One region of the Arthrobacter senegalensis genome, then DNA from elsewhere that is predicted to be linked to it. Evidence: predicted binding sites of a transcription regulator. Region 1 holds the regulator's gene; the other holds the start of a gene.
The links. Region 1 encodes HrcA, which represses chaperone genes, less so after heat shock. Its sites were predicted from a motif close to TTNGCACTCGNNNNNNNCGAGTGCNAA; they were not measured.
Positions count from the first base shown of each region.

Region 2: the regulator HrcA is predicted to act here: its motif matches at 2,405-2,431, upstream of groL (chaperonin GroEL).

Region 1 is NZ_JBNHGZ010000003.1:428,363-436,897, forward strand. It holds gene AC5RVG_RS12140 (PhoH family protein) at 1-393, opposite strand, end outside; gene AC5RVG_RS12145 (GerMN domain-containing protein) at 672-1,673, shown strand; gene AC5RVG_RS12150 (16S rRNA (uracil(1498)-N(3))-methyltransferase) at 1,697-2,524, opposite strand; gene dnaJ (molecular chaperone DnaJ) at 2,527-3,660, opposite strand; gene hrcA (heat-inducible transcriptional repressor HrcA) at 3,732-4,745, opposite strand; gene AC5RVG_RS12165 (DUF3097 family protein) at 4,892-5,734, shown strand; gene AC5RVG_RS12170 (DUF4870 domain-containing protein) at 5,844-6,266, shown strand; gene AC5RVG_RS12175 (DUF4188 domain-containing protein) at 6,346-6,831, opposite strand; gene AC5RVG_RS12180 (TetR-like C-terminal domain-containing protein) at 6,887-7,450, shown strand; gene hemW (radical SAM family heme chaperone HemW) at 7,461-8,535, opposite strand, start outside.
Region 2 is NZ_JBNHGZ010000006.1:147,468-156,002, forward strand. It holds gene AC5RVG_RS16415 (DUF4031 domain-containing protein) at 1-529, shown strand, start outside; gene groL (chaperonin GroEL) at 615-2,243, opposite strand; gene AC5RVG_RS16425 (TM2 domain-containing protein) at 2,638-3,168, shown strand; gene AC5RVG_RS16430 (cold-shock protein) at 3,251-3,457, opposite strand; gene AC5RVG_RS16435 (LytR C-terminal domain-containing protein) at 3,857-4,516, opposite strand; gene AC5RVG_RS16440 (DUF3263 domain-containing protein) at 4,577-4,885, opposite strand; gene AC5RVG_RS16445 (uracil-DNA glycosylase) at 5,052-5,807, shown strand; gene AC5RVG_RS16450 (siderophore-interacting protein) at 6,140-7,027, shown strand; gene AC5RVG_RS16455 (threonine/serine exporter family protein) at 7,151-8,535, opposite strand, start outside.

The DNA of each region.
Region 1 (8,535 bases):
GTAATTCTTCTGGTTCAGGGTCTTGGGCCGGATGTTGCGGCCGCGCGAAGAGAGGATGTTCAGCGTCAGGACTTCGGCCGGCCGCTGCGCCGACTGTTCCCCGAGCATGCGCAGCAGCTGGGCGACCACCTGCGCGGTGATCCTCGTATCCTTCGCTGCCAGGGCGCGGATCTCTTCCACCACGTTGAGCGTGAGCTGCACTGCGTCGGCGGGGCCGGTGATGGAAAGTTCGTTGCCGCGTACATGCAGGTCCACATCGCTGAACTCCGACTCGATGACCCGCAGCACCTCGTCGTGGGCGCCGAGCGCCCTGACCATGTGTTCCGACGAATCGAAATGGACGGAACGGCTGCTTGATCCCAGCGGATCGACATCCAGGCGTGATTGGGACATAGTCCGGCCGATGTGGCCTTTCATCGCTCCTTCGGTGGGCGCTTGCTGGCGGTAACCGGAAATGGATCCGGTCCCGACGGTACAAGTCCATGCTACGGCACGAGCCGCCGCACAGTCCTCTGCGGGCCCGAAAAACGCCTTGGTATCGATCCTGCATCAATCCTGCATCAGTCCGGTTGAGCGCCGGTTAAAGCAGCCATCAGCCCCCCTCCCGTATGCCAAGCTAGTGAGGCAGGAAAGGCGGCAGCAGCCCTTTTCGGCCCACAAAAACCCGGTCATTGCCAACGTCAGAAGGGATCGAAAGCATCACCAGCAACCAGCTCCGGCAGCCTGCAGGCTCGGTCCCAACACGCCGCTTCGGTGCGTGGTTGGCCCTGGTCACTGCCTCATCGCTGGTGCTGCTCGGATGCTCGCCGCAGGCCGCCGGCGGTGGCGGCGGCGGACAGACCTCCATGCCCAATCCCACCGACCCCGCTTCGGCCAGCAGCCCCCTGGTCTCCAGCGTGCCGGTCGAGACCCTGCGCTCCTCGGAGCTCTCCCCCGTCTATTGGCTGGGCACCAATGCCGGGAACGTGTTCCTGTACCGGGAATACCGCCAGGCGGAGAACCTGGGTGATCCCATTACGACGGCGGTGGCCGCGCTGACGCGGCTGCAGCCCCTCGATCCGGACTACTTTAATCCGCTCAGCCCGGCGAGCAAGGTGGGCGCCTCCATCACCAACGGTTCGGTCATCACGCTGGACATTTCCTCGGACGCGTTCAGCCGCCGCGTGGATGCCGGCATCGCCGAACGGGCCGTGCAGCAACTGGTCTTCACCGCCACGGCCGCGGCGGCGAACGCCGGGCTGAGCACGTCGGATGATCCGCTGGAAGTGGTCATCCTCGTGGACGGGCACCACGGTTACGAAGCCTTTGGCCATGTGCCGCTGGGCCAGCCGATGGGCCGGAACAGCAGCCTGGCCGCCCCGGTATGGATCATTGATCCTGCCGACGGTGCCACCGCAGCCGGACGCGTGGAGGTGTTCGGCCGCGGGGTCGCGTACGAATCGGAACTGAGCTGGCAGATTTTCCGCCTTGCCGGCTCCGACGACACGTCCGAAGGCGACCTGGTCAAGGACGGCACGGCCCTCGTTGATGCCGACAGCGGGCAGATCGGCGAGTTCCGGTTCAGCCAGAAGCTGGATCCGGGCACCTACCGGCTGTACGTGTTCCAAAAGGACCAGGACGGGCGGACCGACGAACGGCAGAATGCGGACAGCAAGGTCTTCACCATCACCTAGGCCGGCTCTGCTGACGGACGTGGTCAGCGCCAGCGGCCCAGCAACTCGCTGAGCAGGGTCAAGGCGGCGGGTCCGGCCGTGGAGGACCGCAGGACGTGCGGCCCCAGCCTCACGGCCACCGCCCCGGCGTCGAGCATCGCCTCCACTTCGGCCTGGCTCATCCCGCCTTCGGGGCCCACGATCATCAGCACGCGCCCCGCGCCGCCGGTACGGGCTCCGGGCGGGGCAGCGCCGCCGTCGTTTCCGCCGCGCTCCCCGGCGGAGGAGCCGGCACGCAACCCGGCCCCCTCCACGGCGTCGGCCACGCTGCCTGCGGCGTCCTCGTGCAGCAGCAGCGAGAGCCGGCTGTCCCGGATCAGGGCACAGAGCCCGGCCCGTTCCACCAGCGGCTCCACCTCCGGAACGCGGGCACGCCGCGACTGCTTGGCGGCCGCCCGGACCGCCAGCTGCCATTTCGCCGCGCCCTTGGCCGCCTTGTCCGCCCTCCAGCGCACGATGCTGCGTTCGGCCTGCCACGGCACCACGGCATCGACACCCAGTTCGGTGGCCGCCTCGATGGCAAGTTCGTCGCGGTTTCCCTTGGCCAGCGCCTGCACCAGCACCAACTCCGGGTCGGGCCGTGGCTCCTGCAGGATCCGGAGCGCGCGGACGGTAAGCTGGCCTGAGGTGCCGGCAACGGCCTCCCCTACCAGCCGCCGGCCCCGCCCGTCGGCCAGATCGACGGCTTCACCCGGTTCGATCCGCTTGACCGTGACGGCGTGCCGCGCCTCGTCGCCGGCCAGGGTGAAGCTGTCGCCCGGAGCGACGTCGTCGAGCTCGCCCGGAGCGGTGAAGAACAGGTGGTTGGTCACGCCTAGAGGTTACCGAGCCGGTCCCGCAGGCGGGCGAAGACGCCAGTGCCGGAGGACGCCAGCTTGCCCTCGGTGTATTCCTCGCCGCGGGCCCTGGCCAGCCGGCGCAGCAGGTCCTCCTGCTCCGCATCCAGCTTGCTCGGGGTCTCCACATGCACGTGCACCTGCAGGTCGCCGCGACCGTAGCCGCGCAGGTGGGTCACGCCCAGGCCGCGCAGGGTGAGGGTCTCGCCCGCCTGCGTGCCGGGCTTGATGCTGACTTCCTGTTCGCCGTCGAAGGTGTCCAGTGTGAGGTCGGTGCCCAGCGCGGCAGCGGTCATCGGCACCGAGAGCGTGACGTGCAGGTCGTCGCCCTCGCGGATGAAATTCTTGTCCGGGTTCACGCGGATTTCCACATACAGGTCACCCTGCGGGCCGCCGGCGGGGCCTGCTTCGCCCTGGCCGGCCAGCTGAATCCGCGTTCCGGTCCCGACGCCCGCCGGGAGCTTGATGGTCAGCGAACGACGGCTGCGGACGCGGCCCTCACCGTTGCACTCGTTGCAGGGGTCGGGAATGACCGTACCGAAGCCCTGGCAGCTGCCGCACGCGGCAGTGGTCATGACCTGGCCCAGGATGGACCGCACCGCACGCTGGACCTGGCCGGAACCGCCGCAGATGTCGCAGGTGCGCGGGCTGGTGCCGGGGCGGCAGCAACTGCCGTCGCAGGTGGGGCAGACGACGGCGGTGTCCACTTCGATTTTCTTGTTGACGCCGAAGACCGCGTCCTTGAGGTCGATCCGCACGTTGATCAGGGCGTCCTGGCCGCGGCGGGTCCGGGAGGCCGGACCGGCGCCGCCCGCTCCGGCGCCGCCGAAAAAGCTTTCGAAGATGTCCTGGAAGGCGAACCCGGACCCGGAGAAGCCGCCGCCGAAGCCGGTGTCGTTGCCGTTCTCGTTGCCGGTGGTGTCGTAGATGCGCCGCTTCTGCGGGTCGGACAGCACCTCGTACGCGTGGCTGACCTGCTTGAACTGTTCGGCTGCCTCCGGGCCGGGGTTCACGTCCGGATGCAGCTTGCGGGCCAGCTTGCGGTAGGCCTTCTTGATTTCCTCGGTGGAGGCGTCCTGGCTGACACCGAGGGCGTCGTAGTGGTTACTCACCTTGTAGTACTTCACTTCCTGGGGATCGGTTCACCGGCGCCGACGGCCGGTGCGGACACTGCGCGGCGTGGCTAGCCGGCGAGGATCCGTGACAAATAACGTGCGACGGCGCGGACCGCGGCCATGGTGGTGGGATAGTCCATCCGGGTGGGGCCGAGGATGCCGACCTTGGCCGTCGCGCCCGGGCCGTATCCGGTGGCCACCACGGAGGTTTCGGCCAGCGAACCGTAGGGGTTTTCGCTGCCGATGCTCACCGACATGCCACGCGCGTCCTGATGCAGTTCGGAGAGCAACTGCAGCAGCACCACCTGTTCTTCAAGAGCCTCGAGGATGGGACCGATGCTCAGCTGGAAGTCGACCGTGGAACGGGCCAGGTTGGCCGTGCCGGCCATCAGGATCCGCTCCTCGTTCGTGGCCGCGGCAAGCTGCGAAAGCTGCGACGCCAGGGCCTCGGCCGTGCCCGCCGGCCCCGCCTGCGGCGGCACCGGGGAGGTCTTCAGCAGCCCCGGCACTGCCGCCAGCGGCTTCCCGGACAGCACCGACAGGAATGCCGTGCGCAGCGTGGCCAGGGCCTCCTCGGTGACGTCCGCCGGAAGCGCCGCGACATGCTGCTCCACCTTGCCGTTGTCCGCGATCAGCACGACCAGGGCCCTTTTGGGAGCCAGCAGGATGAACTCGATGTGCCGCACCTTGGCAGCACCCAGCTGGGGATACTGGATGACGGCCACCTGGTTGGTCAACTGGGACAGCAGCCGCACGGTGCGTTCCATGACATCGTCTAGGTCGTCGGCGCCTTCCAGCAGTTTCTGGATGGCGCGGCGCTCGGGGGCAGAGAGCGGCTTGACGTCCGAAATCCGGTCCACGAACAGGCGGTAGCCCTTGTCCGTGGGAATCCGGCCGGCGCTGGTGTGCGGGGCGACGATCAGCCCCTCTTCCTCCAGCGCCGCCATGTCGTTGCGGATCGTGGCTGAGGATACGCCCAGGCTGTGCCGGTCGACCAGTGCCTTGGAGCCCACCGGCTCACGCGAGTGCACATAGTCTTCGACAATGGCGCGGAGCACTTCCAGCCTCCGGACCTCGCTCACTGCACTCCTCCTGTCTCCAACTCGTCTGCGGACAGACCGTTAGCACTCAACACGTCCAAGTGCTAAGTCTAATACGTCGCCGCCGTTGTTAGCATTGTCGGGCGGCCGTGCCGTGAGGACGACAACCAGCAGAGGACTTAAAGTTTATGAGCAGCTACGGCTGGGGCCCCCAGGATCTCACCGCCCCCAAGGCCCGGGCACTGCGCGAAATCGGCGCCGAACCGGGACTGGTGCTCGAGGACGCACAGAGCGGGTGGGTCGGCGCCGTCGTCCGGGTGGAGAAGTCCGGCGGTGTGCATCTGGTGTCGCTGGAAGACCGCCGGGGCAAGGTCCGCTCGTTCCCGCTGGGTTTCGGCTTCCTCTTCGAGGGCGAGCCGGTGAAGGTGGTGCCGGCGGCGCCCGCGGCGAAGGCTCCCGTCCGGCAACGGACGGCCTCCGGTTCGGTCAAGGTCGAGGGACAGCGGGCCAGGGTCGCGCGGGCCAGCCGGATCTGGGTCGAAGGCAAGCATGACGCCGAACTCGTGGAGAAGGTCTGGGGAGACGACCTCCGCGTGGAGGGGATCGTGGTCGAACCCCTGCACGGCGTGGACGATTTGGCAGCGGCCGTGGCGGACTTCTCCCCCGGCCCGCAGCGCAGGCTCGGCATCCTGGTGGACCACCTGGTCCCCAACTCCAAGGAGTGGCGGATAGCCGAGGCCGCCATGGCCGTGCCCGCGGCGGCGGGCAACGTACTGATTGTGGGCCACCCCTACGTCGACGTGTGGCAGGCCATCAAACCGGCGGTCATCGGCCGATCCGCGTGGCCGGTGGTTCCGCGCGGCACCGATTGGAAGACCGGCATCCTCGCCGGCCTCGGCTGGCCGCACCGGACCCAGATAGACATCGCCGACGGCTGGAAGAGGCTGCTGGGCAGTGTTAACACCTATGCCGACCTGGAGCCCAGTCTCTTGGGCAGGGTGGAAGAAGTCATCGATTTCCTGACGGTTTGAGCCGGTTCCGTCCGGCGCCCCCGCCCGCGGAATGCACCGGGAGACGGGCTGGAACAGCTAGGCTAGGAACAGAAGTGAGCCGTCAGAAGATTTTCCGAAGGTAGGTCCAGTGTCCGAGAACTCTGCTCGTCAGCAGCAGCCGGAGCGCAAGTCCGCTCCGCGCCAGCAGTACCAGAGCGCGTCGGCGTCCGCTTTGCCCCTGACCCCTTCGGAGGACCGGCAATGGGCCACCATGGCGCACTTCGGCGGCATCCTGGGTTGCTTCCCGTCGCTGGCGATCTACCTGATCTTCAAGGACCGGGGTCCCTTTACCGCCCAGGAGTCCAAAGAGGCCCTGAACTTCACGGTTCCGCCCACGGCGGTGGCCATCATTGCGAACCTGCTGATCCTCATCCCGGCGGTCAGCGGACTCTTTGCCGTCATCGCGGCCGCCATCTGGGTCTTCCTCACGGTCTACTCCGTCATTGCCGGCGTCAAGTGCAACCGCGGCGTTCCCTACCGGTACGCCTACAACCTGCGCCTGTTTCGGTAGCTCTGACATCCGGCCCCCACAGCCGCTCCGTTAGCGCTGCCGTTCCGCCAGCGCTGCGGCCTCCTACAGGGCCGCCCTCCTACCCTGCCTGCCGCGAGAACCGCTGGCGGGCGGTGTTCATCCCCGCCGCGATCGGCACGTGGCCGGTCGCCGCGGCCAGGCCGAAGCGCGGCATGTCGCTATAGACACTCTCCCGGCCCCCCGGCACCGTCTCGTACGTTTCGTGCCACACACCGACGTCCCCGCTGCCGGCCGATTCGCGCATGAACCGCCGCCAGGGTTCCAGGTGCGGCGCCGAGCGGTCGGACGCGAACCGCTGCAGGTGTTCCGGGCTCTTCCAGTAGCTGAGCATGATCGTGGTGCGCCCGAACCATTGGTGGAAGCCCAGCAGGCCGGCCTCCGGCGATGCCGCCAGGTGCGCCAGCATCGCCGGCATAGCCGACGCGGTGCGGGCCACCTTGCCGATCTTCCACCAGCGGTTCGCCCGCATCCCGATGAGGAAGACCGTGACCCGTTCGCCGCCCGGATCGGCTGTGAACCGTCCTGTGTGTACGTGTTCCGACATGAGCCGATTCCTTTCGTAACAGTGTTACAGAACATTGTTATGGAATACTGGGCTCATGGCAAGACCCATAGTCCACGATGATTCGCTGCGGCGCACGCTGCTCGACACTGCCGCGGCCCTGATTACCCGCGACGGCGCCCCCGCCGTGTCGCTCCGGGCGATCGCGGCGGCGGCCGGGACGTCGACGACGGCGGTGTACTCGCTCTTCGGCGGGAAGGCGGAGCTGCTCACCGCCATCCTCGACGACGGTTTCGCCTCCTTCGCGGCCTCCCAGCAGCGCGCCGCTCCCGACGGACTGGAGGCGCTGGGCAAGGCTTACCGGGCGTGGGCCCTGGAGCATCCGGTCCTGTACGGCCTCATGTTCGGCGGCTCACTGGCCAGCCAGGTGCCGTGCCAGCCGACGCCCGGCGCCGCGGAACCGGCGATCGCGCCGCTGTTTGCCGCCGTCGCCGCCGCCCTGCCCGGGGCATCGGACGACGACGTCGCGTCCATGGTGGGCGTGGTGTGGGGCCAGGTCCACGGGCTCGTCTCGCTGGAGCTGGCGGGCGCGCCGGCTGCCGGGTGGAGCTGGGACTCCGCCTACGAGGCGGCCCTGCACCGGATCGGCCGGTCGCTTTAGGCCTGCGCGGTCAGTCCTCGAGCAACCGCCGCACCACGGCGTCGGCCAGCAGCCGGCCCTTGAGGGTGAGCCGGATCGTCCCGGCGAAGGCCGCGGCCGGGTCGACCAGGGCGTCGGCGATCAGCCCGGCCACGGCCTTCCGGCCGTTCGGGCCCAGGTCCCGGGTCTGCAGCCCGTCGATGATGCGGGTCTGCAGCATCACGTGTTCCAGCTGGCGGGTGCCGGTGTCCAGCGTTTCGCGGCCGGCTGCCGGAGATACCCCCGTGGCCAGCCGCTGGGCGTAGGCCGCGGGGTGCTTCACGTTCCACCACCGGACCCCGCCCACGTGCGAGTGTGCGCCCGGGCCGGCTCCCCACCAGTCGTCCCCGCGCCAGTAAGCCAGGTTGTGCCGGCAGCGGTCCTCGGGAGTGCGGGCCCAATTGCTGACCTCGTACCAGCCGAACCCGGCCGCGCCGAGCCGCGCGTCTGCGATCTCATACTTGGCGGCGTGGTCGTCGTCGTCGATTCCGGGCACCTCGCCGCGGCGGATCTGCGCCGCGAGCTTGGTCCCGTCCTCGACGATCAGGGCATAGGCGGAGATATGGTCCGGCGCGCAGGCGATCGCGGAGTCGAGGCTGGCCTCCCAGTCCGCAATGGACTCCCCCGGCGTGCCGTAGATCAGGTCCAGGCTGACGTTCAGCCCGGCGTCGCGGGCCCACTGCACCGCCTGCGGCACCCGTTCCGGGTTATGGGTACGGTCGAGGACCTTCAGCACATGCGGCACGGCCGACTGCATGCCGAAGGACACGCGGGTGAAACCGGCGTCGGCCAGGATCTTCAGTGATTCCGGCGTGACCGAGTCCGGGTTGGCTTCCGTGGTGACCTCGGCGCCCGGCTCCAAACCCCACAGGTCCGCGGCCTGGCGAAGCATCGACGCCAGGTCCGCCGCCGGCAGCAGGGTCGGTGTGCCGCCGCCAAAAAACACGGTGGCCAGCGGACGGTCGGGCAGGCCGGAGTCACGCAGCACCCGCGCCGCCAGCTCCAGCTCCGTGTTCAGGGTGCCCGAGTACTCATCCTGCGACGCGCCGGAACCCAGTTCCTTGGCG
Region 2 (8,535 bases), on a different contig from region 1:
GGCTGTCCTGGAGGCGCTGGAACAGCTCACTGCCCCGGCCGGGTCCGTTCCCCGGCCGCGGGCAGTATGGTTGGCGGCCTGGTTCCACGACGCCGTCTACAACGGCCGGCCCGGCGTCGACGAACAGGAATCGGCTGATCTCGCGGCTGCCTGGCTGCCGGCCGCGGGCTGCAGCGGCGAGGAGACGGCCGAAGTGGTTCGGCTGGTCCTGCTCACGGCCACCCATTCGCCCGGCCCGCAGGATCTAACCGGTGCCCTGCTGTGCGACGCCGACCTGTCCGTCCTCGGCGGATCGCCGGCGGAGTACCGCAGCTATGTCCGGGACGTCCGCAAAGACTATGCGCACGTGCCCGACGCCGACTTCGCCGCCGGGCGCACCGCCGTCGTCCGTGGTCTGTTGGCGCTGGATCCGCTCTACCGGACCCCGTCCGCCCGGGAGAAGTGGCTGGAGCGTGCCCGGCACAACCTCGCCGCCGAGCTGGAAGCCTGGCACGAGAGGCCCGACTGGCTCGCTCCGGAAAGGGATTAAAGGCCGCGAGGCGCGGCTCCCATGACGGGAACCGCGCCTCGCTGAACCGTGGCCTGCTGTCAGGCCGAGGTGGTGGCGGGGAAGCTTAGAAGCCGCCCATGCCGCCCATCTCGTCGCCGCCCGGCATGGCCGGAGCGGCCTTCTCCGGCTTGTCGGCGACCACGGCTTCGGTGGTCAGGAACAGGCCGGCGATGGAGGCCGCGTTCTGCAGGGCAGAGCGGGTCACCTTGACCGGATCGTTCACGCCCGCAGCCAGCAGGTCCTCGTAGACGCCGGTGGCGGCGTTCAGGCCGTGGCCGTCGGCCAGGCCGCGGACCTTGTCGGCCACGACGCCCGGCTCCAGGCCGGCGTTGAGGGCGATCTGCTTCAGCGGAGCGTCGATGGCAACCTTGACGATGTTGGCGCCGGTTGCTTCGTCGCCTTCGAGGTTGAGGTTGGCGAACGCCTTGGCGCCGGCCTGGATCAGGGCCACGCCGCCACCGGCGACGATGCCTTCCTCAACGGCAGCCTTCGCGTTGCGGACAGCGTCCTCGATGCGGTGCTTGCGCTCCTTGAGCTCGACCTCGGTTGCGGCACCGGCCTTGATGACTGCCACGCCGCCGGCCAGCTTGGCCAGGCGCTCCTGCAGCTTCTCGCGGTCGTAGTCGGAATCGGAGTTCTCGATCTCGGCACGGATCTGGTTGACGCGCCCGGCGATGGCGTCGGCTTCGCCGGCACCTTCGACGATGGTGGTCTCGTCCTTGGTGACAACCACCTTGCGGGCCTGGCCCAGCAGGTCCAGGGTGGCGTTCTCCAGCTTGAGGCCGACCTCTTCGGCGATGACCTGACCGCCGGTCAGGATGGCGATGTCGGCCAGCATGGCCTTGCGGCGGTCACCGAAGCCCGGAGCCTTGACGGCCACGGACTTGAAGGTGCCGCGCATCTTGTTCACGATCAGGGTGGCCAGGGCCTCGGCCTCGACGTCCTCGGCGATGATCAGCAGCGGCTTGCCCGACTGCATGACCTTCTCCAGGATGCCAACCAGGTCCTTCACGTTGGAGATCTTGGAGTTGACGATCAGGATGTACGGATCCTCAAGGACCGTCTCCTGGCGCTCTGCGTCGGTGACGAAGTAGGCGGACAGGTAGCCCTTGTCGAAGCGCATGCCTTCGGTGAGCTCAAGCTCCAGGCCGAAGGTGTTGGACTCCTCGACCGTGACGACGCCTTCCTTGCCCACCTTGTCCAGGGCCTCGGCGATCAGTTCGCCGATCTGCGGATCTCCGGCGGAGATCGACGCGGTGGCGGCGATCTGTTCCTTGGTCTCGATTTCCTTGGCGGAAGCGATGAGCTCGGCGGTGACGGCGTCAACAGCCTTCTCGATGCCGCGCTTCAGGCTCAGCGGGTCGGCGCCGGCAGCAACGTTGCGCAGGCCTTCCTTGACCAGGGCCTGGGCCAGGACGGTGGCGGTGGTGGTGCCGTCACCGGCGACGTCGTCGGTCTTCTTGGCGACTTCCTTGACCAGCTCGGCGCCGATCTTCTCGTACGGGTCGTCCAGCTCGATCTCCTTGGCGATGGAAACACCATCGTTGGTGATCGTGGGGGCGCCCCACTTCTTCTCGAGCACGACGTTGCGGCCACGCGGGCCGAGGGTTACTTTAACGGCGTCAGCGAGGGTGTTGAGTCCGCGCTCGAGGCCGCGGCGGGCCTCTTCGTCAAATGCAATGATCTTTGCCATAGCGGCTTACGTCCCTTCTGGACAATAGACACTGGACGCAGCTTTTGACGGCTGCTGGCCACCTGCGGTGCCCGCGACGGACGGCTCACGACGACGGCGAATTCGGTACGCCGCGCCGCTCACCTCACCGAGGTGGCGGGTTTCACTCCCTACGGGCTTTCTTAGCAGTCAGCCCGCGAGAGTGCTAACTCAATAATTAGCACTCGCAGGTGTCGAGTGCAAGCTGTTGGGCCTGCCAGATGACGCGCTTCTCCGGCCGAGATCCCCCTGAGCACCCCCGGGCCAACAATCAGGGTGGACCCCCATGGAAACGGCAGGCCCGCCGCGCGTAGATTGGCAGGCAAGACAGCACACGCGAACAAACGGCCCGGCAGCGGGCACAGGTCGGAGAACCATGTCTGAATCACCGGACGAGAAGAACATTAGCAACCCCACCGAGCCGCTGGCGCCGGGCACCAACCCGACGAGGCCGCTCGGCGGACAGTCGCCGTACGGCGCAGCGGGACAGCAATATCCGCAGCCCGGCCAGCCGGGTTACGGGGCTCCGGGGCAACAGCAGCCGGCCCCGGGCCAGCAGCCCTTCGGCCAGCAACCGTACGGCGCCCCGGGACAGCCATACGCGCAGCCCGGCCAGCCGGGCCAGGGCCAGCCCTACGGGCAGCAGCAGTACTACGGGGCTCCCCCGGGCTACTACTATCCGGAACAGAAGTCCCGGCTGATCGGCGGGCTGCTCGGCATCCTGCTGGGCGGCCTGGGCGTCCACCGGTTCTATCTGGGCCACGTCGCCATCGGCGTGGTGCAGATTGTCGTCACGTTCCTGACGTTTGGTTTCGGCGCCGTCTGGGGGTTCGTCGAGGGCATCATGATCCTGGTCGGGGCAGAGCCGTTCAAGCGCGACGCCCGCGGGATCCCGCTCAAGGAGTAGCCTTACCGGCGCGACGAACCGGCGCGACGAAACCAGCGGCGGAGGCACCCCAGCCTCCGCCGCCGTCGTCATTGCGGGTCTGCTACGGGGCGACCCGGACCTCTTCTGCCTGCGGACCCTTCTGGCCCTGGCCGATCTGGAACTCTACGCGCTGCCCCTCATCAAGGGAACGGTAACCATCCATTTGAATAGCGGACCAGTGGACAAAAACATCGGAATTTTCTTCGTCCACGGTGATGAAGCCGTAGCCCTTTTCCGCGTTGAACCATTTGACGGTTCCCAGCGCCATAGCGTTCTCCATACTCAGTAGTTCCAGCCTGCCGTGTACGGTTCAGCGGCAGGATGGTTTCACCTTAACCGCGCAGCGGGGTGAAGTGAGCTACCGCACACTTAAATGTTATTGAGGCGTAACCGAAATTCCGCTTTGAGGCCGCTCCGCATGGGTAATAGGGCTACGGCGCCGCGGGCAGGCGGCCCGGCCGGCGCGCAATCCAGGCGCACGGCCTATTGGGGGCCCGGCCTGGCGAATGCCTTACTGGCAGCCGGGCCCAGCGCCACCGTGGCGGCCCGGCGAGGAGAATGCCTTACTGGCAGCCGGGCCCAGCGCCACCGTGGCGGCCCGGCGAGGAGAATGCCTTACTGGCAGCCGGGCCCAGCGCCACCTTGGCGGCGCGGCGAGGAGAATGCCTTACTGGTAGCCGGGTCCCAGCGCCACGGTGACGTACTGCGAGACGTTGCCGTTTTCCTGCATCGCACTGATGCCCAGCAATTGTCCAAGGGCCCGCGCGTTGGCTTCCTGGCCCGGGTTGTAGAAGATCACTGAGCCGGCGAGCGGGGCGCCGCCCCAGTTGTCCACGACCGCGATCGACCAGCCGTCCGCCTGCACCCGCTGCGACACGGTTCCGGCCAGCCCGGTCACGCCGGTGCCGTTGAGGATCATCACCGGGTCCTGCTTGTTGACCGCCGCGGCCTCTTCCGTGGGTTCCTCGGTCGGCTCCTCGGTCGGCTCCTCGGTCGGCTCCTCGGTGGGCTCTTCCGTTGCCTCCTCGGTCGGCTTCGCGGTGGCGGTCGCTTCCGGCTCGGCGGTTTCGGTTTCCTGCGCTGTTGGCGTGGGCGAAACGCTGGCCGCGGGGGCGGCCTGGCCGGCGGCCGGGGTCGAAGATCCCCCGCCTCCCAGCAGCGGAAGCACGAAGAACGACAGGGCGCCAACCGCCAGCGCCAGTACCGCGGCAAGGACGATCAGGCCCAGGCCGTTGGACTTCGGCGTCGCCATCCGTGCGCGGTGCACACCGTGGCGGTCTGAAGTTTCGGGGACCTGGTCGAACTCATCCCGGGGGTACTTGCTCATCGCTTTCAGTGCATCCTTGTGGTGGCGAAACGGAAACCGGCCTACCAGGCCGTCCCGGTTCTAGGCGTCGGTTCCCAGCCGGCGAGCAGTGCGCGCGCGCTGGCGGGACGTACGTAGTCTACGCAATCTCTTCACCAGCATCGGATCGTGCGCCAACGCATCCTCGGTGTCGATCAACGCATTCAGGATCTGGTAGTAGTGCGTGGCGGACATGTCGAACAGTTCGCGGATGGCCTGTTCCTTGGCTCCGGCGTACTTCCACCACTGCCGCTCCAGGGCCAGCATGCGCTGGTCGCGTTCGCTCAGCGGGCTGGCGTCGTCAACCTCGGCCTCGAGTGAAAAGGCACTGGCCTCGGCCGAACCCGCCACAACACACCTGCGCTTCCTAGTACTTGCTGACAGCAATCAATACCTCCCCCATGATAAAGGCGAATCACAGGCATGTCATTCACCGCCCCCGGGCCGGTCCCGGCCCGGCGGGCGGCGTGCGCCACCGGATTGCCTGCCGGCGGGTGGTTTCCGCAAAGATGGAACTGTGAACTACGACGACGGTGCCCTCTTTCCGCTGCCAGCCCACCCGCCCGCCGCGGACCTTGGCGCCCCGTACCCGTTTGCCTCCCCCCGGGAGCTCTCCGCCGTGATTCATCCCGAGTGGGCCGAGGTGCTCGCTCCGGCCGAACCCCTGCTCTGGGATCTGGCCTCCTACCTTGACGGCGAGCGCGCCGCCGGAAAGACCTTGCTGCCCGCTCCGGCCAACGTGTTGCGGGCATTCCAGCGGCCGCTGTCCAAGGTCAAGGTCCTGATCGTCGGCCAGGACCCCTATCCCACGCCGGGGCACTCGATCGGACTGGCCTTCGCCGTCGAACGGCACGTGCGTCCGCTGCCGCGCAGCCTGGCCAACATCTACCGGGAACTGCAGATGGATTTGGGCATCCGGCCGCCCCAGCACGGCGACCTGAGCGCCTGGAGTGACCAAGGCGTGCTGATGCTTAACCGCGCGCTGACCGTGGAGGCGGGCAAGGCCGGCTCCCACCGCAACAAGGGGTGGGAGCAGGTCACCGAACTCGCGGTCCGGGCGCTGGCTCAGCGCGGCGGCCCGCTGGTGGCACTGCTCTGGGGACGCGAAGCCCAGCAGTTGGCTCCGGTACTGGAGCAGGTGCCGCGGATCGAGACGGTGCACCCCAGCCCCCTGTCGGCCTCCCGCGGATTCTTTGGGTCGCGGCCCTTCAGCCGGGTTAACGAATTGTTGGCCGCCCAGGGCGCCGAACCGGTGCACTGGGAGCTGCGCTGAGCTGGGCCGCTCAGCCGGGCCTCGAGTCGCGTCGTGCAGCTGGGCGACGTGGGCTGCCGGCTGGCAGGCGCCGGGACGTTTTGTCCATGTTTTGCGCGCGGCTCCGGCGTCGCCGCAGGTCAAGGCCTTACCGGTTTCCAAGACATGGACAGTTTCGGCCAAACATGGACAGCTGGGACCTTGCCCGAACCGCTGAGGCCAAGGGGTTCGCGGTGGGGGTCCGTGCGTTCCTGGGGGCGCGTGTGACCTTCACCATCCGCAAATTGGGATTACCCGACCGGTGGATTAGGTTCTCCTTAGTAGCAGTTTCCCTTCGTCAGGAGTAGTGCAGGATGCAGACACAACCGGCAGCAGCCCCCGCCCGTGCGGGACGGAGCGCTCGGCCGCCGCGGGTGCAGACGAATCTCCAGGTGACGCGCACCGAGTGGATTTCACAGCACATGGTCCGGGTCTACGCCGGCGGCGAGGCGTTCGATTCGTTCGCCGAACGGTTTGCTGCCAAGGACGCCACCGACCAGTACATCAAGATCATCTTCCTGGACCCCACGCTCGATGTGGAGCTCCCGGTCAACGTCGCGGAGCTGAAGGAAACCCTTCCGGCCGACAAGCTGCCCGTCACCCGCACCTACACCGTGCGCCGGCTGGACCGCGACACCCGCGAGGTAGTGGTCGACTTTGTGGTCCACGGCGACGAAGGCCTCGCCGGACCCTGGGCCGCGCGGGCCAAGCCGGGCGACTGGATGATGTTCAACGGACCCGGTGGCGCGTACCGGCCCGATCCCGACGCAGACTGGTACCTTTTGGCCGGCGACGACGCGGCGCTGCCGGCAGTTGCCGCCGCCATTGAGGCACTGGCTCCGGACGCGCGCGGCCATGCCTTCCTGGAAGTGGATTCCGAGGCGGACGTGCAGGAGCTGGGCGCTCCGGCCAACCTGGAAATCCACTGGCTGTTCCGGCGCGGCCAGACGCCCGGGACCGCTACCCTGCTGCGCGACGCCATAGCCGGCCTGGACTGGCCCGACGGCCGCGTGGATGCATTCGTCCACGGCGAGCGCGACGAGGTGAAGTCCCTGCGCGATGTCCTGTTCAAGGACCACGGGTTGTCCCGCGATCAGGTCTCCATCTCGGGTTACTGGGCCTACGGCCGGGCCGAAGACGCCTTCCAGGCGGAGAAGCGCACGCCGGCGGGCCAGATCTTCCCGGAGAACTACCCGGCCTGAGCCGGGATCATCCGGGGCTCCCGGCGCCCATCCCCCGGCGCCCACTCCGAGCGCCCATCCCCCGGCGCCCACCCCGGCCCCCGGCGCCGGGCAACCCATCCCGCACCGGCGGATCCTGCGTCCTTAGCGGCGACGGGCCCGCCGGTTTTCGTTCGAGCCCAGCCCCTTGGTGAACGGCCGGGCCAAGTTGTCGCCGAGCACGGTACCGCCGGCGATGGCCAGGATCACCGTCAGCGCACCGAACAGCCCCAGGATGCCGTTGAACGGCGCCTCCGAGTTGACGGTCAACTCGAAGATCGACCGGAACACGGACAGCCCGGGCAGCAGGAACAGCACGGCCGGCACCGCCACCACCAGCTGCGGCGAGCCCATCCGCAGGCCCACGATGCGCCCGAGGAACCCGATCACCACGGCCCCGACGGCCGGGCCGATCCGGTCGCCGATCCCCGCCCACACCGCGAGATCGTAGATCAACAGCCCGACCAGCCCGACGGCGGCCGTGGGCAGCAGCATGTTCAGCTTGGTCTGCTCGGTCATGCTGAGGGCAATGGTTGACACCACGAGCAGCAGCGCCCGCACCACGTAGGGGTACTGGCCCTGGCCCTCCACAAAGACTTCGGGCAGGCTGACGCCGAGCATCGAGCCGCCCACCAGCCCCACGGCGACGCCGGCGGCAATCGCAGCGAAGGTAAAGAAGGCCGAGAGATAGCGTCCCGACGCGGTGACCGGGAAGCCGTTGATCGCATCCTGGGTGGCGGAGACCAGCCGACCGGTCGGCAGGAGGAACAGGATGCCGCCGGCGATCACCAGCGACGGGCTCATCGGCACGTGCAGCGTCCAGAACAGCAGCGCCATGACGGTGGCCAGGCAGGCGCCGATGCCGGTGATGAAGAAGTCCGGCATCCGCCATTTGCTCAGCTTCCGCCCGACCAAACCCATCAGCACGGTGGAGATGCCGCCCACCAGGGCCGCGAAGACGCTGCCGCCGAGGAAGGCAATGATGAAGCCGGAGAACACGCCGCCGGCCGCGATGGCCATCCACCGGGCGAAGGGCTTGGGGCGCGAGGTAATCTCCTGCAGCCGTTCCTTCGCCTCGCTGCGCCCCACCCCGCCGTTGACGATGTCGGTGACCAGTTCGTGCACCAGGGACAGGCCGGCGTAGTTGTTGGTCCAGGACCGCACCACCCGCATCACGGTAATGGGAATCGTGTCCGGTTTGGCGTAGTTGATCACCACGGACTGGTTGGTGATGTCCACGTCGATGTCGCTGAGCCCGAAGGCCGCGGTCACGGCGATGATGCTGGTTTCCACCTCCAGCGCGCCGGCCCCGTAGCGGAACATGGTTTCCGCCACGTCCAGGGCAAAGTCCAGCGTGATGCGGGCGGAGGCATCGACCCCGGCCGTCTGGATCATCGGGTTCGCGTAGGGGCTGCCGGCCAGCCTCTCGACGATGCTCATCGGCGCGGTGGGCGGCGCCTCGCCCTGCACGAGCTTGCGCAGCATCCGTC